4 regions of the Pectobacterium hainanensis genome follow, and region 1 is predicted to be linked to each of the others. Evidence: predicted binding sites of a transcription regulator. Region 1 holds the regulator's gene; each other region holds the start of a gene.
The links. Region 1 encodes CRP, which controls carbon source genes, mostly activating them, when cyclic AMP is high. Its sites were predicted from a motif close to ATGTGANNNNNNTCACAT; they were not measured.
Positions count from the first base shown of each region.

Region 2: the regulator CRP is predicted to act here: its motif matches at 1,894-1,911, upstream of rbsD (D-ribose pyranase).
Region 3: the regulator CRP is predicted to act here: its motif matches at 4,195-4,212, upstream of ACKPVM_RS19865 (NupC/NupG family nucleoside CNT transporter).
Region 4: the regulator CRP is predicted to act here: its motif matches at 2,598-2,615, upstream of rhaB (rhamnulokinase).

Region 1 is NZ_JBJYIN010000006.1:226,333-232,043, reverse strand. It holds gene ACKPVM_RS08470 (hydrolase) at 1-654, shown strand, start outside; gene ACKPVM_RS08465 (YheU family protein) at 651-887, shown strand; gene ACKPVM_RS08460 (phosphoribulokinase) at 1,153-2,022, shown strand; gene ACKPVM_RS08455 (OsmC family protein) at 2,087-2,494, opposite strand; gene crp (cAMP-activated global transcriptional regulator CRP) at 2,813-3,445, shown strand; gene argD (bifunctional acetylornithine/succinyldiaminopimelate transaminase) at 3,518-4,744, opposite strand; gene ACKPVM_RS08440 (aminodeoxychorismate synthase component II) at 4,864-5,439, opposite strand; gene ppiA (peptidylprolyl isomerase A) at 5,655-5,711, opposite strand, start outside.
Region 2 is NZ_JBJYIN010000011.1:4,139-9,849, forward strand. It holds gene rbsA (ribose ABC transporter ATP-binding protein RbsA) at 1-1,386, opposite strand, end outside; gene rbsD (D-ribose pyranase) at 1,394-1,813, opposite strand; gene ACKPVM_RS12395 (YgiW/YdeI family stress tolerance OB fold protein) at 2,016-2,411, opposite strand; gene qseB (quorum sensing response regulator transcription factor QseB) at 2,671-3,333, shown strand; gene qseC (quorum sensing histidine kinase QseC) at 3,330-4,679, shown strand; gene kup (low affinity potassium transporter Kup) at 4,831-5,711, opposite strand, start outside.
Region 3 is NZ_JBJYIN010000028.1:3,627-9,337, reverse strand. It holds gene prfC (peptide chain release factor 3) at 1-1,457, shown strand, start outside; gene osmY (molecular chaperone OsmY) at 1,946-2,557, shown strand; gene ACKPVM_RS19880 (DUF1328 domain-containing protein) at 2,725-2,886, shown strand; gene ACKPVM_RS19875 (CsbD family protein) at 3,075-3,263, shown strand; gene ACKPVM_RS19870 (TatD family hydrolase) at 3,281-4,093, shown strand; gene ACKPVM_RS19865 (NupC/NupG family nucleoside CNT transporter) at 4,271-5,548, shown strand; gene ACKPVM_RS19860 (4'-phosphopantetheinyl transferase family protein) at 5,641-5,711, shown strand, end outside.
Region 4 is NZ_JBJYIN010000009.1:181,265-186,975, forward strand. It holds gene ACKPVM_RS11565 (L-rhamnose isomerase) at 1-937, opposite strand, end outside; gene rhaB (rhamnulokinase) at 934-2,409, opposite strand; gene rhaS (HTH-type transcriptional activator RhaS) at 2,807-3,643, shown strand; gene ACKPVM_RS11580 (helix-turn-helix domain-containing protein) at 3,665-4,519, shown strand; gene dagR (transcriptional regulator DagR) at 4,747-5,711, shown strand, end outside.

The sequences.
Region 1 (5,711 bases):
TATTTTCTACATTGGTTGCAGACGACTTACGGCAAGGTCGCAACGGCCGCTGTCGGTATTTCTCTCGGTGGCAACATGTTAGCCTGTTTGCTGGAAAAACAGGGCGATCGGTGTTTGCTATCTGCGGCCGTGATCGTATCAGCCCCGCTGATGCTGGAGCCTTGTAGCCGACGGATGGAACACGGGTTCTCTCGAGTTTATCAGCACTACTTATTACGTCAGTTAAAGCAAAACGCGACGCGTAAACTGCTCGCCTATCCCGATACGCTGCCCGTCCAATTAGCGCAATTAAAGAAAATTAAACAGCTACGCGAATTTGATGATGTGATTACTTCACGAGCACACGGTTTTCATGACGCGGCAGATTATTATCGCCGCTGTAGTGCGCTACCCTTGTTATCACAGGTAAAAAAACCATTACTGATTATCCATGCCAAAGACGATCCGTTCATGACCCGAGAGGTCATCCCCAATATTTCCCTATTACCTTCTAATATTGAATATCAGTTGACAGATCATGGCGGACACGTCGGTTTTGTCAGCGGTACGCTTCTCAAACCGGAAATGTGGCTGGAGAAACGTATACCAAACTGGCTTGCCCCTCATCTGGGCAGTGCACTTTCTGGATCGCTTCATTCTGGAGAAACATCGTGATTATTCCCTGGCAACAACTCGATCCTGAAACGCTGGATAACCTCATCCAATCATTCGTCCTACGCGAAGGGACCGATTATGGTGAGGAAGAACGCACCCTGGAACAAAAAGTCGCCGACGTTCGCCGACAGTTAGCATCTGGCGAAGTGGTTCTGGTCTGGTCTGAATTGCATGAAACGATCAACATCATGCCACGCGGTCAATTTAACGTCGGTGAACATCAGTCGTATTAGACGAATAAACATGCTAAAACAATGTCTATCGCGGTTGATGACAAACCTTATTTCCCCGCTATCCTCATACGGGCTGAGCATTTTTATTTAGGTAATACGTTGATATCAGGAAGATTCCTGTCTACACAGGAAGGGCTGATTGGGTCCGGTACTGTCAATAATCACCACGTTGTCATCAGGCTATTATCCATTCCTTCTTCTGATGACGTTTGGTCTGTGAGATAGCCACACGGACAAGCGCCACCACCACGGAGTCATGCATCTCATGTCAGATAAGCATCCAATTATTGCGGTAACAGGCTCCAGCGGAGCGGGAACCACCACCACCAGCCTGGCCTTTCGCAAGATTTTTCAGCAACTGAACATGCAGGCGGCGCAACTGGAAGGGGACAGTTTTCATCGCTATACCCGACCAGAAATGGATATGGCTATCCGCAAAGCTCGTGATTTGGGTCGACATATTAGCTATTTTGGCCCGGAAGCCAACGATTTCAGCCTGTTGGAACAATCTTTCATCGAATATGGTCAGCATGGACGGGGGCAAACCCGGAAATACCTTCATACCTATGATGAAGCGATTCCCTACAATCAGGTTCCCGGTACCTTTACGCCATGGGAACCGATGCCTGCGCCAACCGACGTGCTATTTTACGAAGGGTTACATGGCGGCGTGGTCACTGAACAGCACAACGTCGCTCAACATGTTGACCTGCTGGTTGGCGTCGTGCCAATTGTCAATCTGGAGTGGATCCAAAAATTGATTCGTGACATCAATGAACGGGGCCATTCGCGTGAAGCCGTCATGGATTCAGTTGTCCGTTCGATGGAAGACTATATTAGCTACATCACGCCACAGTTTTCACGCACGCACATAAACTTCCAGCGCGTTCCCACGGTGGATACATCCAACCCCTTTGCTGCCAAATCTATTCCCTCTCTGGATGAAAGCTTCGTGGTGATCCATTTCCAGGGACTGGATAATATTGATTACCCCTATCTGCTCGCGATGCTACAGGGATCGTTTATTTCTCATATCAATACCCTCGTCGTCCCTGGCGGGAAAATGGGGCTGGCGATGGAATTGATCATGGCGCCACTGGTACAACGCCTGCTGGAAGGAAAAAAGATCGAGTGAACGGTCAGCGGCACAACAACAATGTTTCGTACCGCTGTGGGAGGCGCACATCAGGCCGGGTAAATCACGCGATATTCCTGACTTCATGGCTATGCGTAACATTGACAACCTTATCCAACATTAACGCCACTGAGCAGTATTTCTCAGCAGACAACGTTACTGCCCTTTCCACCGCTTTATCCGTTAATGCTTTTCCCGTGACCATAAAATGCAGATTAATATGCGTAAACAAGCGAGGGGATTCCGTTCTGCGTTCCGAAGTCAGTTTCACTTCACAATCGATAACATCGTAACGTCCTTTCTGTAAAATCGATACCACATCAATCGCGCTACAACTGCCTACCGACATCAAAACCATCTCCATCGGGCTCGGCGCTTTATCACCCGCATTACCATCCATCAAAATCTGATGCCCTGATGAGGATTCGCCCAGAAACGTTAATCCTTCCACCCATTTAACCCGTGCCTGCATAGTGCCTCCACTAAAAAATTTTTGAAAATTTATACCGTTACTATACAAAAAAAGATGATAACCAGACCTTTGTCATGCTGAAGCGAGACAACACAAGACACTTCCTTCAAGCTGTGTTAAAAACGAAGGTAGAATCTGCCTGTTCTGGACAAACTCAGATACAAGGAAGATGATGGCGTCGCCAGATATTCGGTTCCAGTATATTCCCTGACGTCATTCTGCCTACACGGATTTTGACTTTTTAGCAGTAAATACGCCGTACAGGGAACTCTGAGCCCTGTAATTTGCGCAGTGAATTACAACAGAGGATGATAGCGAATGGTTCTCGGCAAACCGCAAACAGACCCAACTCTCGAATGGTTCCTTTCTCATTGCCATATCCATAAGTATCCATCGAAGAGCACGCTGATTCACCAAGGTGAAAAAGCAGAAACGCTTTACTACATCGTGAAAGGCTCCGTCGCAGTGCTGATCAAAGATGAAGAAGGCAAAGAAATGATTCTCTCTTATCTTAATCAGGGGGATTTTATCGGCGAACTTGGCCTGTTTGAAGAAGGTCAGGAGCGTAGTGCTTGGGTTCGCGCAAAAACGGCTTGTGAAGTCGCTGAAATCTCTTATAAGAAATTTCGGCAACTGATTCAGGTCAACCCTGATATCCTGATGCGTTTGTCCGCACAAATGGCAAGCCGCTTGCAGGTGACGTCAGAAAAAGTGGGTAACCTGGCTTTCCTTGATGTAACAGGCCGTATTGCCCAAACGCTGTTAAACCTGGCAAAACAACCGGATGCCATGACTCACCCGGATGGCATGCAAATAAAAATTACTCGTCAGGAAATTGGACAAATTGTTGGTTGCTCACGTGAAACCGTGGGCCGCATTCTGAAAATGTTGGAAGACCAGAATCTGATCTCCGCACATGGCAAAACGATTGTCGTTTACGGCACTCGTTAATCCCATCTTTAACCGATAAAAAAAGCGTGAAGGCGACTTCACGCTTTTTTTACGCTCTCATGATGACACGCATCAATCGGCGGCATTCACCACGCACTCGACGGCCTTCGCAAACTTCGCCATTCCTTGTTCAATATCATCCATCTCAATGACCAATGAGGGAACAAAACGAATCACATTCGGGCCTGCCATCAACACCATAACCCCTTGCTCCGTTGCCGCTGCCAAAAAGTCATGCGCTCGGCCATGCCACTCCGGTGTCAACTCTGCCCCTATCAATAATCCCATGCCGCGAATTTGCTCGAAAATACCATACTGCTGGTTAATTTTTTCCAACTCACGGACGAACTTATCATGGCGCTCAGCCACGCCAGACAGCACTTCTGGCGTATTAATTGTATCCAATGCAGCTTCCGCTACAGCACAAGCCAGTGGATTGCCACCGTACGTCGTGCCATGCACACCCACCGTCATCACTGAAGCAATTTCTTCAGTTGTCAGCATGGCGCTGATCGGAAAACCACCGCCCAACGCTTTTGCCGTCGTTAAGATATCTGGCGTAATACCGTAATGCATATAGGTAAATAACTTGCTCGTTCTACCCATTCCACTTTGGACTTCATCAAACACCAATAACGCATGATGTTGATCGCATAGCTCGCGCACGCCCTGCAAAAACTCCTGCGTTGCCGGGGTGATCCCCCCTTCACCTTGCACGGGTTCCAGCACGACAGCACAGGTGTGATCATCCATCACGGCCTTAACCGCTGCCAGATCGTTAAAAGGAACATGCACGATATCCGCTGGTTTTGGCCCGAAACCATCTGCATATTTAGGCTGTCCGCCAACCGAAACGGTAAACAGCGTACGGCCATGGAATGCATTGTAGAAGGCGATGATCTTGGTTTTATACGGGCTATGACGTTTGATCGCATAGTGACGGGCTAGCTTAAAAGCGGCTTCATTCGCCTCAGCCCCTGAATTCACAAAAAACACGCGATCGGCAAAAGTGGCATCAATCAATTTGCTGGCGAGACGTAACGCTGGTTCGTTGGTAAAAATATTGCTGGTATGCCACAGTTGTTCTCCCTGCTGCTTCAATGCAGCAACCAGCGCGGGATGACAATGCCCCAGAGCAGTAACAGCAATGCCACCGGAAAAATCAATATATTCCCGCCCTTGCTGGTCCCACACCCTGCTGCCTTTACCTTTTACCGGCACAAATTGCGCAGGTGCATAAACCGGCAGAATTACTTTATCGTGAGTATCTCTTGTTACTGCTTTATTCGCTGTTGCCATTTGCTGCCTCGTTCTGATATCGCATCATTCAGAATGAAAATATAGTCACTAAATATGCATAAAAAATCAAACACAGGCAATATTAAATCATCTATTCAAAGCAATTACTTTCTATACGCTTAGATTTTAAGAAAATTATCCAGAAGCTGATGCCCCTGCTGACTCAAGATACTTTCAGGATGAAACTGGACTCCCTCTAAGGGCAGTGAACAATGTCGGATCCCCATAATTTCATCACGTTCACCGTTACGTTCACTCCACGCCGTAACTTCAAAACAATCGGGCAACGACGCAGCTTCAATAATAAGAGAATGATAACGAGTAACCGTCAGCGGTTGAGCCAAACCGGCAAAAACACCGGTATCATTGTGTGCAATTGCCGAGGTTTTCCCATGCATCACCTGCCGCGCTCGCACCACTCGCGCACCAAATCCCTGCCCCATCGCCTGATGCCCAAGACATACACCTAGAATTGGTAGTTTACCCGCAAAGTGTCGAATCGCGGCCAGCGAAATACCGGCTTCATCCGGCGTACATGGCCCTGGAGAAATCACCAGCCGTTCTGGTGCCAGTCGTTCAATCTCTTGCAACGTCAATTCATCATTACGCTTCACCACAACTTGCGTACCAAGCTCACAGAAGTATTGATACAGGTTGTAGGTAAAGGAGTCATAGTTATCGATAATTAGCAGCATATTTCATTTAACTTATTGATAATTTAGAATGATTCAATACTCGCCAATTATTTAGACATCATTTTCATAAGGCAAGAACGAGTACAAGCGATGGTATCCATAATCCATCGTATCACGCTGATGTCTTCCTGAAGCGCCGGGGTTACACCAGTAAACCGATCAAAAAAGGCCACGCAAGTGGCCTTCTATGGTTTTCTCAGTGGCTCAATAATCTATCATGGCTGCACTTTCGCCGACTGAATCACGATAGGCGCAGTTGGCACATTCTGATA
Region 2 (5,711 bases), on a different contig from region 1:
GCTCATTCCCAATACTTCGGGCATTTCGGATGACACCAAAATGATGCTCAGCCCTTCTTCTTTGAATTGGTTGATTAACTGATAAATTTCTTTCTTCGCCCCGACATCGACGCCACGCGTCGGTTCATCGAGGATCAATACGTTGGGGCGCGTCATCAGGCCGCGAGCAATCGCCACTTTCTGCTGATTACCGCCGGAAAGCAGGCCGATTGGCTGCTCCATCGAAGGCGTTTTCACGTTGAACAGGCGAATAAAGTCGGCAACCGTCAGTTGCTCTTCAGCGTGCTTGAGACGACCGCCTGCATGGCTGAAATAGCGCAATGCCGTTAACGACATGTTTTCTTTTACCGACATGCCCAACACCAGGCCATCACGCTTACGGTCTTCCGAGATGTAAACGATGCCGTTCGCCAAACCATCCTGCGGTTTTCGGGTTACCACGTCGCGGCCATCAAGCGTCACATTACCGCCAGTACGGGGTAGTGCGCCGTAGAGGATCTTCATCAACTCGGTACGACCCGCGCCCATCAGCCCCGCCACGCCGAGGATTTCACCTTTTCGCACCGTAAAATTGACGCTGTCGACCCCCGGTCCGGACAGGTTTTGCACCTTAAGGCGGACCGCTCCCGGCGCTTTACTCGAACGCGGATACTGATCTTCCAGCTTGCGGCCCACCATCATTTCAATCAGCGTATCTTCCTCTAAGTCACTGACCGGGCGCTCGCCGATAAACTGGCCATCGCGGAACACGGTAATGTCATTGCAGATTTCAAAGATTTCTTTCAGACGGTGGGAAATATAGACAATGCCACATCCCTGAGATTGCAGCTCTTTGATGACACTAAATAGCGAAGCGGTTTCGGTATCCGTCAGCGCATCAGTGGGTTCATCCATGATGATGACTTTCGATTCAAAGCTCAGCACCTTGGCAATTTCCACCATTTGCTGATCGCCAATCGATAACTCTCCGACCATACGACGGCTGTCGTAGCGCAGATTAAGGCGCTTCAGCAGCTTGTCGGCTTCCGCATACATCTTATTCCAGTCGAGACGGCCAAAGCGGTTGGTAAATTCACGACCAAGAAAGATATTCTCGGCAATCGTGAGCTGGGGAATCAGGTTAAGTTCCTGATGGATGATACCGATACCTGCTTCCTGGGACGCTTTCGGCCCGTTGAAATCCACCTCCTGCCCCAGAAAATGGATGCTGCCGGCATCTTTACGATAGATCCCGGTCAACACTTTCATCATGGTGGATTTTCCCGCACCATTCTCACCCACCAGCGCCATCACTTTTCCCGGATAGACATTGAGTGCCGCACCGGAAAGCGCTTTAACGCCGGGAAAAGATTTCGTGATGCCTTGCAGTTGCAGTAAAGGTTGCATGGATGCCTCAGAACGTTACGCCAGCACAAAGGATGACATTGGCATACGGAGAGCACTCTCCGCTGCGAATGATGGCCCGGCTTTTGCCGCTTTGGGTTTTGAATTCTTCATGGCTAACATAGTGCAATGCAATTGAGTTTCCCTGGTGTTGTTCAAGTTGCTTCAATTGATCGAGTAATGCGTTATGGATTGTGGGGTTCTTTTCAATCATCTCTTCCGCCAGAATGGCGGCCTCGACCTGCATTTCACTGGTGACCACACTCACCACCTGTAAAAACGTCGGCACATTGTGCGTCAGTGCCAGATCGATACGCGTTGTCGTGTTAGGAATAGGCAACCCCGCATCGCCAATAACAAGGCTATCGGTATGGCCCAGCCGAGCAATCACGGAAGAAATATCTGCGTTCAATAGTGCTGCTTTTTTCATCTTCTTACCCCACTAGCGAAACGTTTCGCTGGTGATATTCTAGGAAAAGAAGAGGGAAAGGCAACGAAGAGATAAAAAAAGTGTGATCAGTATCGAAACGTTTCGCTAACAAAAATAAAGATAACGAGAGACCATTGTAGAAGATTGATAAATCGAGAAATGGCGGGTAAAAGCCCGCCAATAGGGAATTAAGGATAACGATTTAGAGTTTACGAATCTGCTTCACATCCAGTTCGACGGAATTGAAGTCTTTATCCAGTTCACCCTGAATTTCCACTTTATCGGTGGGTGAAACCATCTGACCATTCCAGCGCTTGTGATCGATCTCGACTTCCATCGTGCCCGTCGCATCGCGGAACAGGTAGTTCTCATCACCGATCCGCTTTTCAATATTGCCGCTCAGCGTAACCCAACTGTCGTCACGCAGATCTTTAGCCTTATCTACCGTCGTGAGGGAGTTCTGCGAATCGATGAATCCCCCTTTATGTGTGCTAACCGTCGGCGTTTCAGGGTTGACGAAACCACCGCCGCTTTGTGCAGCAAATACCGGAGCAGAAACCAGAGCGGTAATGGCAAGTAACGCAGCTGCTTTTTTCATATTTACCTTCCTTATTTTACCTGTCGTTTCACGGTCAACTATTTCGCAGTCAACCTGCGGGAGTAATCGGTCTTCGGGAAGGATTAAAACAAACCGTTCTTAACAGAATCTTAAGGAATCAGCGTCTGCATTTTTATTTTTTTATCTTGCCGAAATCGCCCGATTTCAGCGATTTGTCCTGTACATGCCGCCCCTCTATTTCGTATAAAAACCGGAAAAGGCGCAAACGCGACAGCGGCACATTCCCTGTGAGGCAGCCATGAGAATATTGTTAATTGAAGACGATCGCCTGATTGGCGACGGCCTGAAAGCAGGATTAATCAAACTTGGTTTTAATATTGACTGGTTTACGGAAGGCAAAGCGGGTGCCGCTGCCTTGAAGGCTGCGCCCTATGATGCGGTTGTGCTCGATCTCAGCCTGCCGGGTATGGACGGTATGGATATCCTGCGCCAGTGGCGTCAGGCGGGACATGATGAACCGGTGCTGATTCTGACCGCTCGCGATGCGCTGGAACAGCGTGTGGAAGGGTTGCAGCAGGGTGCCGATGATTATTTATGTAAGCCCTTTGCGCTGACGGAGGTTGCTGCTCGTCTGCAAGCGCTGATTCGCCGCCGCCACGGCCAGCTCCAATCCACACTAACGCACGGTGCGGTTTCCCTTGAGCCAGGCTCGCGAAGCGTCACGCTAAACAATGAACCGCTGATACTAAAATCCCGCGAACTGGCGCTGCTGGAACTGTTTTTGCTCAACCCAAACCGCGTGCTAACGCGCGCGCAGTTGGAAGAAAAGCTCTACGGATGGGATGACGATGTTTCCAGCAATGCAGTAGAAGTCCACATCCACCACCTGCGCAAAAAACTGGGCAGCGGATTTATCCGTACCGTACATGGCGTTGGCTATATTCTGGGAGACGCGCCATGAACCGACTCAGCCTGCGCTTACGCCTGATTACCGGTTTTACACTGCTGACATTGATTTGCTGGGGCATAGCCAGTCTGCTGGCATGGTATCAAACGCGCCATAACATCAATGAACTATTTGATACTCAGCAAATGTTGTTTGCCAAACGTCTGGCTACCATGAATCCCGATGAACTGCGAATCCAGCCAGTATCTCTGCCCAAAACCAAGAGTTTGGTGCATAAGAACCGCGGCAAGCAGGACGATGATGCGCTGGCCTTCGCTATTTTTACCCGCGATGGGAAAATGGTGTTGAACGACGGCGATAACGGCAAAAATTTCATTTTTGACTATAAGCGTAACGGCTTCACCGACGGCAAATTACGCGACGATGACGATGCCTGGCGCATCGTCTGGCTAACCACAGAGGACAATAGTTACGTGATTGCGGTAGGTCAGGAATGGGAATACCGTCAGGACATGACGTTAGATATTGTAAAAACCAACCTGATGCCCTGGCTATTCGCTCTGCCGATCATGCTCGCGCTACTATTCTGGCTGATCACGCGTGAACTCTCGCCGCTAAAACGTATAACCGCCGAGCTTCAGCGACGTTCCCCTGACGAAAGCACACCGCTGGCGACACAGCATATTCCACAAGAAGTTCGCCCGCTGGTTAACGCGCTGAACCATCTGTTTTCTCGTATCAGCGACATGCTGGTTCGAGAACGTCGTTTTACCTCTGATGCCGCTCACGAATTGCGTAGCCCGCTGGCGGCGCTGAAAGTTCAAACCGAAGTCGCGCAGTTGGCGCATGACGATGAAACCATGCGCCGCCATGCCTTAATCAATCTGGACAAAGGGATCGATCGGGCCACCCGGCTGGTGGAGCAACTCCTGACGCTGTCGCGGCTGGATGCCGATTCATCCCCCGAAGAGATGCAGCCCGTTCAGTTTAATGACTTACTGCAACAGGCAGTGATTGCCCATTATCATACGGCGCAAACCGCCGGGATCGAACTGACGCTGGATTTACCGGACACCCCGGTTACCCGACAAGGCCATCCGCTGTTGCTGGCTCTGCTGGTGCGTAATCTGCTGGATAACGCCATTCGCTATAGCCATGAAGGCGGTACGGTCAGTCTGGCACTAACGGAACACGGCTTTAAGGTAGCCGATAACGGACCGGGCATCAGCGAGGAAGCGCTGGCAAGAATCGGAGAACGCTTTTACCGTCCACCGGGACAGGAAAAATCCGGTAGTGGTCTGGGGATATCCATCGTCAACAACATCGCCAAACTGCACAAGATGCGAGTCACGTTCACCAACCAACCCGAAGGCGGGCTGATTGTCGCCATAAATTGGTAAAACCTAGCTTCAGAATGAAAACGGCGATAATGGGAGAGAAGAGTAAAGCGTTTGCGCCATGGATGGCGCAATCCGAGCGTACAGGGACGTATTCACAACGTCTTTACGATCTCCCCCATTATCACCGCTCATCAGTAAGCAACTTGAGTTTTTAAATCTCGACCTGTATCCCCAGCTCAATCAGCCGGTTCGGCGGTATTTCGAACTGATCCGCTGCTCGTAGCGCATTGCGGCTGAGCATCATGAATAGCTTGCCGCGCACACGCAAATACCACGGACGTTTACCCATGGTTATTGATTCATTGGACATAAAGAAAGAGGTCTCCATCATTTGGCAAGTCAGTCCATCCTGCCAACAACGATGAAAGACTTCTTCCACATTAGGTGTCTCACGCCAGCCGTAATTGGCAATCACACGCCAAAAAGTGGGGGAAAGTTGTTCAACAGAAACCCGACGGGCATTGAGCACATAAGGCGCATCTTCAGTCCGCATCGTCAATAAGACCACGCGCTCATGCAATATCTTGTTATGTTTGAGGTTATGTAAAAGTGCAAAAGGAATGACATGAATTGCCCGTGACAAATAAACCGCCGTCCCTGGCACACGCAGCGGCGGTGATTTTTCCAGTGAAATAATCATGGCATCCAACGAATTACCATGCTCATGCAAACGACGCAGCAGTCGGAAACGCTCGCTTTTCCATGTGGTCATGATGATAAACATCACCATCCCTAACGCCAGCGGTAACCATCCTCCAGACAGCACTTTTACTACATTAGCCAGGAACATCGGCACATCAATAAATAGCAACCCGATCAGCAATATCCACACAAAATAGCGATGCCATAGCCAATTCTTCACTGCCACCGTACAGAACAGAATGCTGGTAATCACCATCGTACCCGTTACCGCAATCCCGTAAGCCGCAGCCAGATTACTCGAATGCTCAAAGCTGACAATTACGATGACGACGGCGATATAGAGCATCCAGTTAATAGCAGGAATGTAAATCTGACCGGATTCCATATCTG
Region 3 (5,711 bases), on a different contig from region 1:
CGGTAAAAGGGCGTGGTTCGAACCAGCATGCAAAATCTGACTGGATGGAGATGGAAAAGCAGCGTGGTATATCGATTACCACCTCGGTGATGCAGTTTCCTTACCATGATTGTCTGGTTAACCTTCTGGACACGCCGGGGCATGAGGATTTCTCCGAAGATACTTACCGTACGCTTACGGCTGTGGACTGCTGCCTGATGGTGATTGATGCGGCTAAAGGGGTCGAAGATCGAACCCGTAAGCTGATGGAGGTCACCCGGTTACGTGATACACCGATCCTGACGTTTATGAACAAGTTGGATCGTGATATCCGTGATCCGATGGAGATACTGGACGAAGTTGAGAGCGAGTTGAGTATCGCCTGTGCGCCGATTACTTGGCCGATCGGTTGCGGTAAGCTGTTCAAGGGGGTGTATCACCTCTATAAGGATGAGACTTATCTTTATCAGACAGGGAAAGGACATACAATTCAGGAAGTCCGTATTGTCAAAGGATTGGATAACCCTGATTTGGATGTTGCTGTGGGTGACGATCTGGCGATGCAACTGCGGGAAGAGCTGGAGTTGGTAAAAGGTGCGTCCCATGAGTTTGAATTGGATGCATTTTTGTCGGGTGACCTGACCCCCGTCTTTTTCGGGACGGCACTGGGTAATTTCGGTGTCGATCATATGCTGGACGGACTGATTAGTTGGGCTCCTGCGCCGATGCCGCGTAAAACCGATACGCGTGAGGTTGTGGCCGCTGAGGAGAAGTTTACTGGGTTTGTCTTTAAGATTCAGGCCAATATGGATCCGAAACACCGTGACCGTGTGGCGTTTATGCGTGTCGTGTCGGGGAAATATGAAAAAGGCATGAAGCTGCGTCAGGTTCGTATCGGAAAAGATGTGGTCATTTCAGATGCGTTGACCTTTATGGCGGGTGACCGTTCCCATGTCGAAGAGGCCTATCCAGGAGACATCATCGGTTTGCATAACCATGGCACGATCCAGATCGGTGACACCTTTACCCAAGGTGAGGACATGAAGTTTACTGGGATCCCCAATTTTGCGCCTGAGTTATTCCGTCGTATTCGTTTACGCGATCCGTTGAAACAAAAGCAACTGTTGAAAGGGCTGGTTCAGCTTTCTGAAGAAGGTGCGGTTCAGGTCTTCCGGCCATTAACGAACAATGATCTGATCGTGGGCGCGGTGGGTGTCTTGCAGTTTGACGTGGTCGTTGCGCGCCTGAAGACAGAATATAATGTGGAAGCGCTTTACGAGTCCGTTAACGTTTCCACCGCCCGTTGGGTGGAATGCGGTGATGCGAAAAAGCTGGAAGAGTTTAAACGTAAAAATGAGCAACATCTGGCGCTTGATGGAGGCGATAATTTGACCTATATCGCTCCAACAATGGTAAACCTGAACCTGACTCGGGAACGCTATCCCGACGTTGAGTTGCACAAAACTCGTGAACATTAAAATTGCTTAAATAAACGGTAGCGTGGTCGTACCGTGTATGCCGCGCCGTTTTGGCACCGATGATGCGAACCCTTTCTTTTTTTCAGAGATGTGTTCGCATTTTTCTTCTATATCAGTTTGTTATAGTCTTTCCGCCCCTCGAATGTTGCTGTTTTTTTGCAACAGACAAATCTGAATTCCCGTTAGCACGATGCCTTTTGCGTCGATCTTCCTATGATTTTTCATTCCGTGGTCTATAGTTAACAACGTGTTAATGATTCAGTTTGTTCAACTGTTAACGCGATTATGATTGGTTTGTTATATTGCTTTACTCGTTTTTTTAAAGACAAACCTCTTAGTACAGTGCCTTTCAGCCTGGTATTAAACGTTTCAAGGTATTGAATTTTATCCTTGAATGGCGTGCGTAATCATCCCGCGTTAATGCGGCCCCAATATGCTGTTTTCAGGCGTTGACGGGCATAAAGAGAAAAATACAAAGGAAGAAATCGATGAAAAAGACCAAACTTGCACAATCGCTGATCGCTGTCGTTCTGGGTTCAATTCTGGCTGGTGGCTCTGCTCTGGCCGAAGAGACCGTGGGACAGAAAATACAACGTATTGCTGATTCTACTGGTGAGAAAGTCGATAGTTCCGCGAATAAAGCTTCAGGTTACCTGAGCGATAGTGCAACCACAGCGAAAATAAAGAGCGCTTTGCTGGAAGATAAGGCAATTACCAGCGGCGATATCTCTGTTGAAACAACTCAGGGTGTTGTCACGTTGAGTGGTTTTGTCGGCAGTCAGGAAATCGCCACCCGTGCGGTGGAAATTGCTACCAGAACCGAAGGTGTGACCTCCGTTAGCGATAAATTGCAGGTAAAAGATGGTGCCTCGCAATCGGTTGGTGCTTACGCTGGAGATGCGATGACGACCAGCAGCATCAAAGCCAAATTGTTGGCGGACGATATTGTTCCGTCACGTAAAGTGAAAGTGGAAACACAGGACGGCGTCGTCTTACTGAGTGGTGAAGTCGATAATCAGGCTCAATCAGCTCGAGCAGAGAGCATCGCTAAATCGATTGATGGTGTAAAAAGTGTTAAGAACAGTTTAACCATCAAATAATAAGATTGTTCTGGCGGGTATGACTTAATTGTTTTACCCGCACCGATTAACGCAACATCTATATTTATCTATACCCGTCATTACCACACGGGATACGCAATCTGGATGCATCATGATTTTTTGTTAGATGACCGCCAGATGGTTTAACGTTTTGGTAAGGAGAACGTATGTTTCGTTGGGGGATTATCTTTCTGGTTATAGCCCTGATCGCCGCCGCCCTCGGCTTTGGTGGTCTGGCTGGCACCGCAGCAGGGGCAGCCAAGATTGTCTTTGTTGTCGGTATTATCTTGTTCTTACTGAGTTTGTTTACTGGTCGAAAACGACCTTAGGTATTCTCTTTTTGTCTCGTTTTCATACTCATTCATGCTGACGGGCATTTGCCCGTCTCATCTCATTCGGTAAGCATCTTATTTAATCGCGACATTTCTGAAAGACAGAATTGCCATCCGCCTGTAACATGAAACTATCACACTGTTTGTGTGTTTGCTGAAACCGACTTTTTATCAGGAGGGTTATGATGAATAGCGATATTGTTGTAGGCAAATGGAAACAGTGGAAAGGGAGTTTCTGGGCGCTGTGGGCCGAATGGTTTGACAGTGATTGTGCGTGGCTGGAAGGTAATAACGGTTATTTATCCGGTGTATTGCAAGAGGGTTACGGAAAGGCCCATGAACAGGTATCCTCAGAGGAGAGCGTGTTACACTGAGGATAATAAGCGTGCTGATGCAACATGTTGTCGAAGGCTCAAAGCCTGCGACGCAACCTGTTTTTATCGATACTCATTGCCATTTCGATTTTCCGCTATTTTACGATAACGACTTGGCTAGCCTTCAATGGGCTGCAACGGCGGGTGTTGAACGCATTATCATTCCTGCTGTGGCGTCTCGCCACTTTGACCGTGTGCTAACGTTGGTGCACACACATTCCCCTCTCTATTCCGCTCTCGGGCTACATCCTTTATATATTTCCCAGCATATTGACGCCGACCTCGCGCAGTTAGAGACCTGTTTACGCCAGAAACCTGACAAGCTGGTTGCAGTGGGCGAGATCGGGCTAGATCTTTATATGCCGGAGCCACAATTTGAACGCCAATGTAAACTGCTTGAAGCGCAACTAGGGTTGGCAAAACAGTTTGATTTGCCGGTTATTCTTCATTCTCGTCGTTCTCACGATCGGCTGGCTCAATGTCTGCGTCGTATTAGTTTGCCACGAACTGGCGTGCTTCATGGCTTTGCTGGTAGCCTGGAACAGGCTCAGACGTTTATTCGGCTTGGTTACTATATCGGCGTCGGAGGAACGATCACTTATCCCCGAGCCAATAAGACGCGTCAGGCGATTGCACGCCTTCCTCTTGATCGTCTGCTGTTGGAGACGGATGCGCCGGATATGCCGGTTAGCGGTTATCAGGGACAACCTAATCGCCCGGAACGTATCGTGGATATCTTTCATTCTCTTTGTGAGTTACGACCTGAGCCGGCGGAGGAGCTGGCCGCGGCGATATATCAAAATACTCTCCGTCTTTTCGATTTCAAGTGAAGTAATGTGTTGATATTTCATTCATAAACACGTGACCTACCGCTATTTTTGTGCAAAACGTCGCGAAGCAATTGACGTTTTTTCATATACTGAAACAAGAAGTGTGACTCTTATCGCTTTTTTCTATTTTATTTCTATTCACCGCTAATCGTTGTTAGCGCTTAGAAGGAACGCTACATGCAACTCTTTATGAGTCTTATTGGTATGCTGGTACTGATATTATTTGCGGTTTTGCTTTCCAGTAATCGTAAGGCGATCAGATTACGCACTGTACTCGGTGCTTTTGTTATTCAGGTTGGTATTGGCGCGTTGATACTGTATGTGCCACTGGGCCGCAGAATTTTAGGCGGTATGACAGAAGGTGTCGCAAACGTCATTTCTTATGGTAACCAAGGCGTATCATTCATTTTTGGCGGACTCGTATCGGGCAAGATGTTTGAAGTATTTGGCGACAGCGGTTTTGTGTTTGCTTTACGTGTGTTGCCCATCATTGTCTTTTTTTCTTCCTTAATTGCGGTGTTGTACTACATCGGTGTTATGCAGTGGGTCATTCGACTGTTGGGTGGCGGATTACAAAAATTATTGGGAACGTCACGGACGGAATCGTTGTCCGCGACGGCTAATATTTTTGTTGGTCAGACTGAAGCGCCGCTGGTGGTGCGTCCGTATATTGCCAACATGACGCGTTCGGAGCTGTTTGCGGTCATGTGCGGTGGGTTAGCGTCTATTGCAGGTTCGGTGATGGCGGGCTATGCGCAGATGGGCGTGCCGCTGGAGTATCTGATTGCGGCCTCCTTTATGGCAGCTCCCGGTGGTTTATTGTTTGCGAAGCTAATGATCCCCGAAACTGAAAGCACTCATGACCACGAACAAATGGTTGGATTTGTTGATGAAGATGACCGTCCGGCTAACGTTATTGATGCGGCGGCCAGCGGTGCGGCTTCTGGGATGCAATTGGCTCTGAATGTAGGCGCAATGCTGTTGGCGTTCGTGGCTTTAATCGCTTTGTTGAACGGTATTCTTGGCGGCATCGGTGGTTGGTTTGACTACCCACAATTGTCTATGGAATTACTGCTAGGTTGGCTGTTTTCTCCGATTGCATTTTTAATCGGCGTACCCTGGCATGAAGCTACGGTTGCCGGATCTTTCATCGGACAAAAACTGATCGTCAATGAGTTTGTCGCCTATATGAATTTTGGTGAATATCTTAAAGCCGATGATGTGGTTGCCGCAGCCGGGTTGCAGGTGTTGTCTGATCATACTAAAGCGATTATTTCATTCGCGCTGTGCGGATTTGCGAACCTGTCGTCTATTGCTATCCTTATCGGAGGTTTAGGCAGTATGGCGCCAAGTCGCCGTCAGGACATTGCAAGACTGGGTTTGAAAGCCGTAACGGCAGGCACGCTGTCGAACCTGATGAGTGCTAGCATTGCTGGTTTTTTCTTAGCACTATAGGGTTGTGGGGCGACATGAGTCGCCCATGTTTATTGGCTGCGAAAGTCGGTAATCACTGGCAATACGTAACGACTTTCCTTGAGTAACACGACATGCTTTCTGCTTTTATTGATGATGTTGAATGGATCACTTTCCCACCGGCAATGGATGGCATGGTATATCC
Region 4 (5,711 bases), on a different contig from region 1:
TGATCTCATGGGCAATTGCCTGCGTTTCATCATCCAACAGAACAACGTGATCGCTGTCCCAGCGTACCGGACGGCTGACGTGCAGTAACAGACGCGGAACGTACAGGATGGCGCTGGATATTTTGTCGGAAATGACTTCGGTTGGATGGAAATGGCCTGCATCTAAACAGAGTGCGGTCTTGCGGCTGCTGGCATAGCCGAGGCAGAATTCGCTGGAGCCGACAGTAAAGCTTTCTGCGCCGATCCCGAACAGTTTACTTTCCACCGCATCGATATGGTGCGCCTGATCGAGTGGCTCGGCGATGACCTCGTCTAACGCGCTGAGCAGTCGCTGGCGGAAGGCCAGACGATCGATCGTCAGATCTTTCATGCCATCCGGCACCCAAATATTCATGACGGAAGGTGTGCCGAGTTCGCGGCCAAAGTAGGCAGAAATACGGCGGCTGGCCTGACAATGTTCAATCCAGAACTGGCGGATGCTGTCATCGGGATGCGATAGCGTAAAACCATCGCTGCTCAAAGGGTGAGAGAAGCAGGTTGGGTTGAAATCCAACCCTAACTGATGACGTTTGGCCCATGCGACCCAGTGACTGAAATGCTTGGGCTCAATTTCGTTACGGGCAACCGGTTGATCGGATTCAAGATAAATCGCGTGCAAGTTTAACCGTTTGGGGCCTGGAATAAGCGAAAACGCCTGTTCCAGATCGGCTCGTAGCTCAACGGCGCTGCGTGCTTTTCCGGGGTAATTCCCCGTCGCCTGAATACCGCCGGTTAATGCGCTGCCTGTGTTTTCAAAACCGGCAACATCATCGCCTTGCCAGCAGTGCATAGAGACGGGAATGGTATCTAACTGCGCCAGTGCGGCATCGACATCAACGTCTATGCTGGCGTAACGATCCTTTGCCAGACGCCAGGCAGTTTCAATAGTGTTATTCATACGGTGGTTTCCTCTTTTTTATCATGGCAAAGGGCTTCAAAACGACGCCAATGCCTGGCGAAATCAGTATCCTCACGCGGGGTGTAGCGATGCAGAGGAAAGTTATGGGTGAGTAGGTGGCGAAATTCATTCAGATCGGCAACGGCATCGAGCGCCATTAATTGACAACCGATATTGCCGAGAGTGGAGGCTTCTACCGGTCCGGCGAAGACGGGAATCTGACACGTATCGGCGCACAACTGATTAAGCAACTCATTCTGGCAACCGCCGCCAACAATATGTAATTGACGTAACGGTGCCTGGCGCAGTTCGCCTAATTCCTGAATTGCCTGCCGATACAGCATGGCGAGGCTATCAAAAATACAGCGAGCCAGTTCGGCATCTCCCTGTGGCACAGGTTGCTGATGTTCGGTACAAAACGTTCTGATGGCGTCACACATGGACGGCGGGTTAATAAAACGCTCGTCGTTCGGGTTGATCAGGCTGACATAGGCCGGTAGATGTGACGCCTCCTGAATCAGAGCGTTGAGATCCTGAATTTGACGTTCCTGACAGAGACGTTGCAGTAACCACATGCCCATGATGTTTTTGAGTACGCGATACGTGCCGTTGATCCCACATTCATTGGTGATGTTGGCGGCTAATGCCTGCGCGTTGTGGCAGGGCGTATCGCTTTCAATACCGATCAACGACCAGGTACCGGAACTGAGATAAGCGCTGTCTTTGTTCTGTAGTGGGGCCGCGACGACGGCGCAGGCCGTATCATGGGTGGCTACTGCAATCACTGGGATTTGCCGTCCGCTCGGTGCTGACCATTTGCCGATGTGGTGACCGGGCTGTACCGGCTGGCTCAACAAACGTTTGGGGAAACCAAGATACTTCAGCAGTGCGTCGTCCCATGTTTTGTCCGTCAGGCTGAGCAACTGTGTCGTGCTGGCATTGGTGTATTCACAGCTCACCTTGCCTGTCAGGCGATAATGAAAATAATCTGGGATCAGTAACAGATGTTCTGCTTTTGTCAGGTATTCAGGATGTTGATCGCACAACGCCTTGAGTTGGTACAGCGTATTAAAAGGAAGGAATTGAATACCGGTGCGCTGATAAATATTTTCACGGCCTAGCTCATCGGTGACCGTGGACATCAGACCATCGGTACGGTGGTCTCGATAAGAGTAGGGCAAACCGACACATTCACCGGCTTTGTCCAGTAGCACATAATCCACTCCCCAACTGTCAATCCCTATGCTGTCAGGATGAATCCCCATGCCGTCTATTTGGTGTAAGCCAGTGAGAATCGCCTGCTCCAGCGCTTGCAGGTCCCATACATGATGGCCATTTTCAGCAATGAGATGATTGCGAAAGCGGTGAATTTCTTTCAGTGCCAGATGCTGTGTGGTTGTTTGTAGCGTCGCTAACATGACTCGGCCGCTGGACGCGCCAAGATCTACCGCCACAATATTCTTCACAGCCATAGCCATTCCTCTTTACCTGTTTGATGGGAAGCAGTGTAAGGATTCATGGTCATCATCACCTTCCGGTGAGTGCCACGTAGGATGAGCGGTTGGCAAAATAGTCAAGCTGACTGTGAAATGGTTCACAGTTGTGACGTTTCTCTGCGGGATTTACGAAATTTTTACGATGAGTTAGGGGGCTGAACGGGATGTGATCCTATCCACATTTCAGCAAATTGGTCGGTAGATCTTGAAAAAATGACATCACAACGCCGCCGTCAATGACGGTATTTAAAGGCTGTTTGGCACGCTTCCCGCTACCCTTTCATATAGACGCTAATTTCACTGATGGTCAGTACGTGCTGGCGACAAATGACAAAGAGGCCGCTCCGCGAGCGAGCTAAGTGGAGAATCAAAAATGACGTTACTTCGTGGTGATGACTTCTTTGCTTCACGGGCAGTGACGGTGGCTGTAGAGCCCCGAACGCCTCAGGTGGCTTTCCCCGAGCATTATCATGATTTCTGGGAAATTGTGTTGGTGGAACAAGGCTCGGGCGTGCATGTTTTTAACGATCAGCCTTATGCCTTGAGCAGTGGTACGGTGTTTTTTGTGCGGGATAATGACAGGCATCTGTTTGAAAATGTGGAAGGACTCTGTCTGACCAACGTCCTTTATCGTTCACCACGCGGTTTTCGTTTTCTTTCCGATATTGCGTCCTTTTTGCCTTACGGGCCCGATGGCGAATGGCAAGGGCAATGGCAGGTCAATACGGTGGGCATGCAGCAACTCAAGCAAAGCCTTGGTAAGCTGGCTGAACTTGCTCAGAGCGCTCAGCCGGAAGATATCGCCGCCAGCGAAAGCCTGTTTTTGCAAATCCTGGTGCTTCTTCGTCAGCGCTGTTTCCAAACGCAAGGGGGAGATTGCCAACGTCAGGGGATACAGTCGCTGTTAGGCTGGTTACAGAACAACTACAGCGAAGATATCAACTGGGGGGAATTGGCCGAACGGTTCGCCTTACCGCTTAGAACGCTGCATCGCCAACTGAAACAACACACTGGAATGACACCACAACGCTATCTGAATCGGTTAAGATTACTGGAGGCCCGTCGGCGCTTGCAGCAAAGTGATGATTCCATTACTACGATTGCACATGCGTGTGGATTCAGTGACAGCAACCATTTTTCGACGCAATTCCGTAAGGAATTTTCTCTGGCCCCTAAATCGCTACGTCATCAGGCGTACCATGAGGAATAGTTGAGCGCAGGCAGGTGAGGGATGGTAAACAGTAGACGGGGTTTGAAACTACAGACTGAAGACTATTTCCTTACCGATAAAAATAGCGTCATGGTTGCCGAACGGCATCCACAGCCAGTATTCCCGCTGCATCACCACGATTTTGATGAATTGGTGATCGTCTGGCGCGGGAATGGTCTGCATTTCTGGAATGACGTGCCTTATCGCATTACGCGTGGTGACATGTTTTATGTCTCGGCAAGCGATCGGCACAGCTACGAATCCGTCCACGATCTGGAATTGGATAACATTATGTATATCCGCGATCGACTGTCGCTCTCGGCGGACTGGGGCGCGCTGTTGCCTGGCGGGGACACGCCACACAGTGAGCGTTACTGGTGTCTGGGCTCGCAGGGGATGGACACCATTCGTGACCGGGTTGATGCGTTGGCGCGAGAGAGCATGAAATCAGATCTGCTGTCGTTGCAACTGAGCGAGGTGCTACTGTTGCAAATTGCGCTGCTGGCGATGCGTTATCGTCATTTGCCGAATAACCCTCAATTGGCGGATGCCCATCAGTTGGACTTATTGATGAACGCGTTGCGTGCCAGTATCGCCAGCCCTTTTCGTTTTGATGTTTTTTGTGAACAGAATGGATTTAGCGCACGTGGCCTGAGAGCGCGATTTAAAGAGCAAACGGGTATGAGCGTGCTGCAATATTTGCGTCAACTACGGCTATGCAAAGCGATGGAACTGTTGCGCTACAATCAGCAAACTATTGGGGAAATTGCGGCACAGTGCGGTTTTGATGACAGCAACTATTTTTCCGTGGTATTTCATCAGGCATTTGGTGTTTCTCCCAGCGCTTATCGTCAACGTTTTCAAAATGCGGGTTAGCCGCCCCGTTTGTCTTCGTTGTAGCAAGTCACCTGCGTAAATGCGTTCAATTTTTCTGATTTCTCAGTACGTACTCTATGAATGGGGCGTGCTGATATCCCGCTCCGATTGCTTATCCACAGGCGATGATTATCGTCTGCAAATAGATTCTTCCCCGTGAACCTCTGTTTTGCGTGGCAGAATAGTGTATGTTCTGAACAATCATTTAATTCTTAAGCGGTAGTGCGATGAGACGTATTGAGATCATACTGAGGGAGCTAGAGCGACTTACGCGTGGGCTAAGTCTTACCGATCTTGAACAGGAAGCGGTGTTTACGGCAGAAAGCATTGGCTTCAACCTCGGATTGGCGCGTAACTCTGTTAGTAAAGATCTCAATCAGTTGTGGAATGACGGTCTGGCGATTAAGAGCCGGGGTCGCCCGGTGTGCTTTCTGCATCGTCAGACGATTGAGACCCTGTTGGCACGTAAACTGGATGAGTCCGAGCGTGAAGTGCGTTCTGTTGCCGATCTTTTGCCGCATCATGAAGGATCGGCTTCTGACGATCCGTTTATGGGGTTGATCGGCTACGATCGCAGTCTGCGTGATGCGGTGGAAAAGGGACGAGCCGCCGTGCTTTATCCGCATGGGTTGCATGTTTTGCTGACGGGGCCGTCCGGGGTCGGAAAAACGTTTTTTGCGGAACTGATGCATCGCTTCGCCTGCGAACACGCCACAGGAACGCCGCCGCCGCTGGTCTATTTCAACTGTGCGGAATATGCGCACAACCCGGAGTTGCTCTCCTCACATTTGTTTGGTCATCGGCAAGGGGCGTTTACTGGCGCGAACGAAAACAAATCCGGTCTGGTAGAACAGGCAGATGGTGGCTATTTGCTGCTGGACGAAGTACATCGCCTGTCTTATGAAGGTCAGGAGAAACTGTTCTCGATCTTGGATAAAGGCGAATACCGCCCACTCGGTTCCAGTGCGGTGGCTCGATCGATCGCGGTGCGATTGATTTGCGCGACGACCGAGCCGATAAACTCGGCACTGTTACGCACTTTTCAACGTCGTATTCAGGTCTGTATCGATTTACCCGGTATTCGTCAGCGCTCGGTAGAAGAACAGATCGAACTGATCGTCGGTTTTTTGCAGCGCGAAAGTCGCAAAATAGAACGCACGGTCAGTATCGATAAAACGCTTCTGTTATGGCT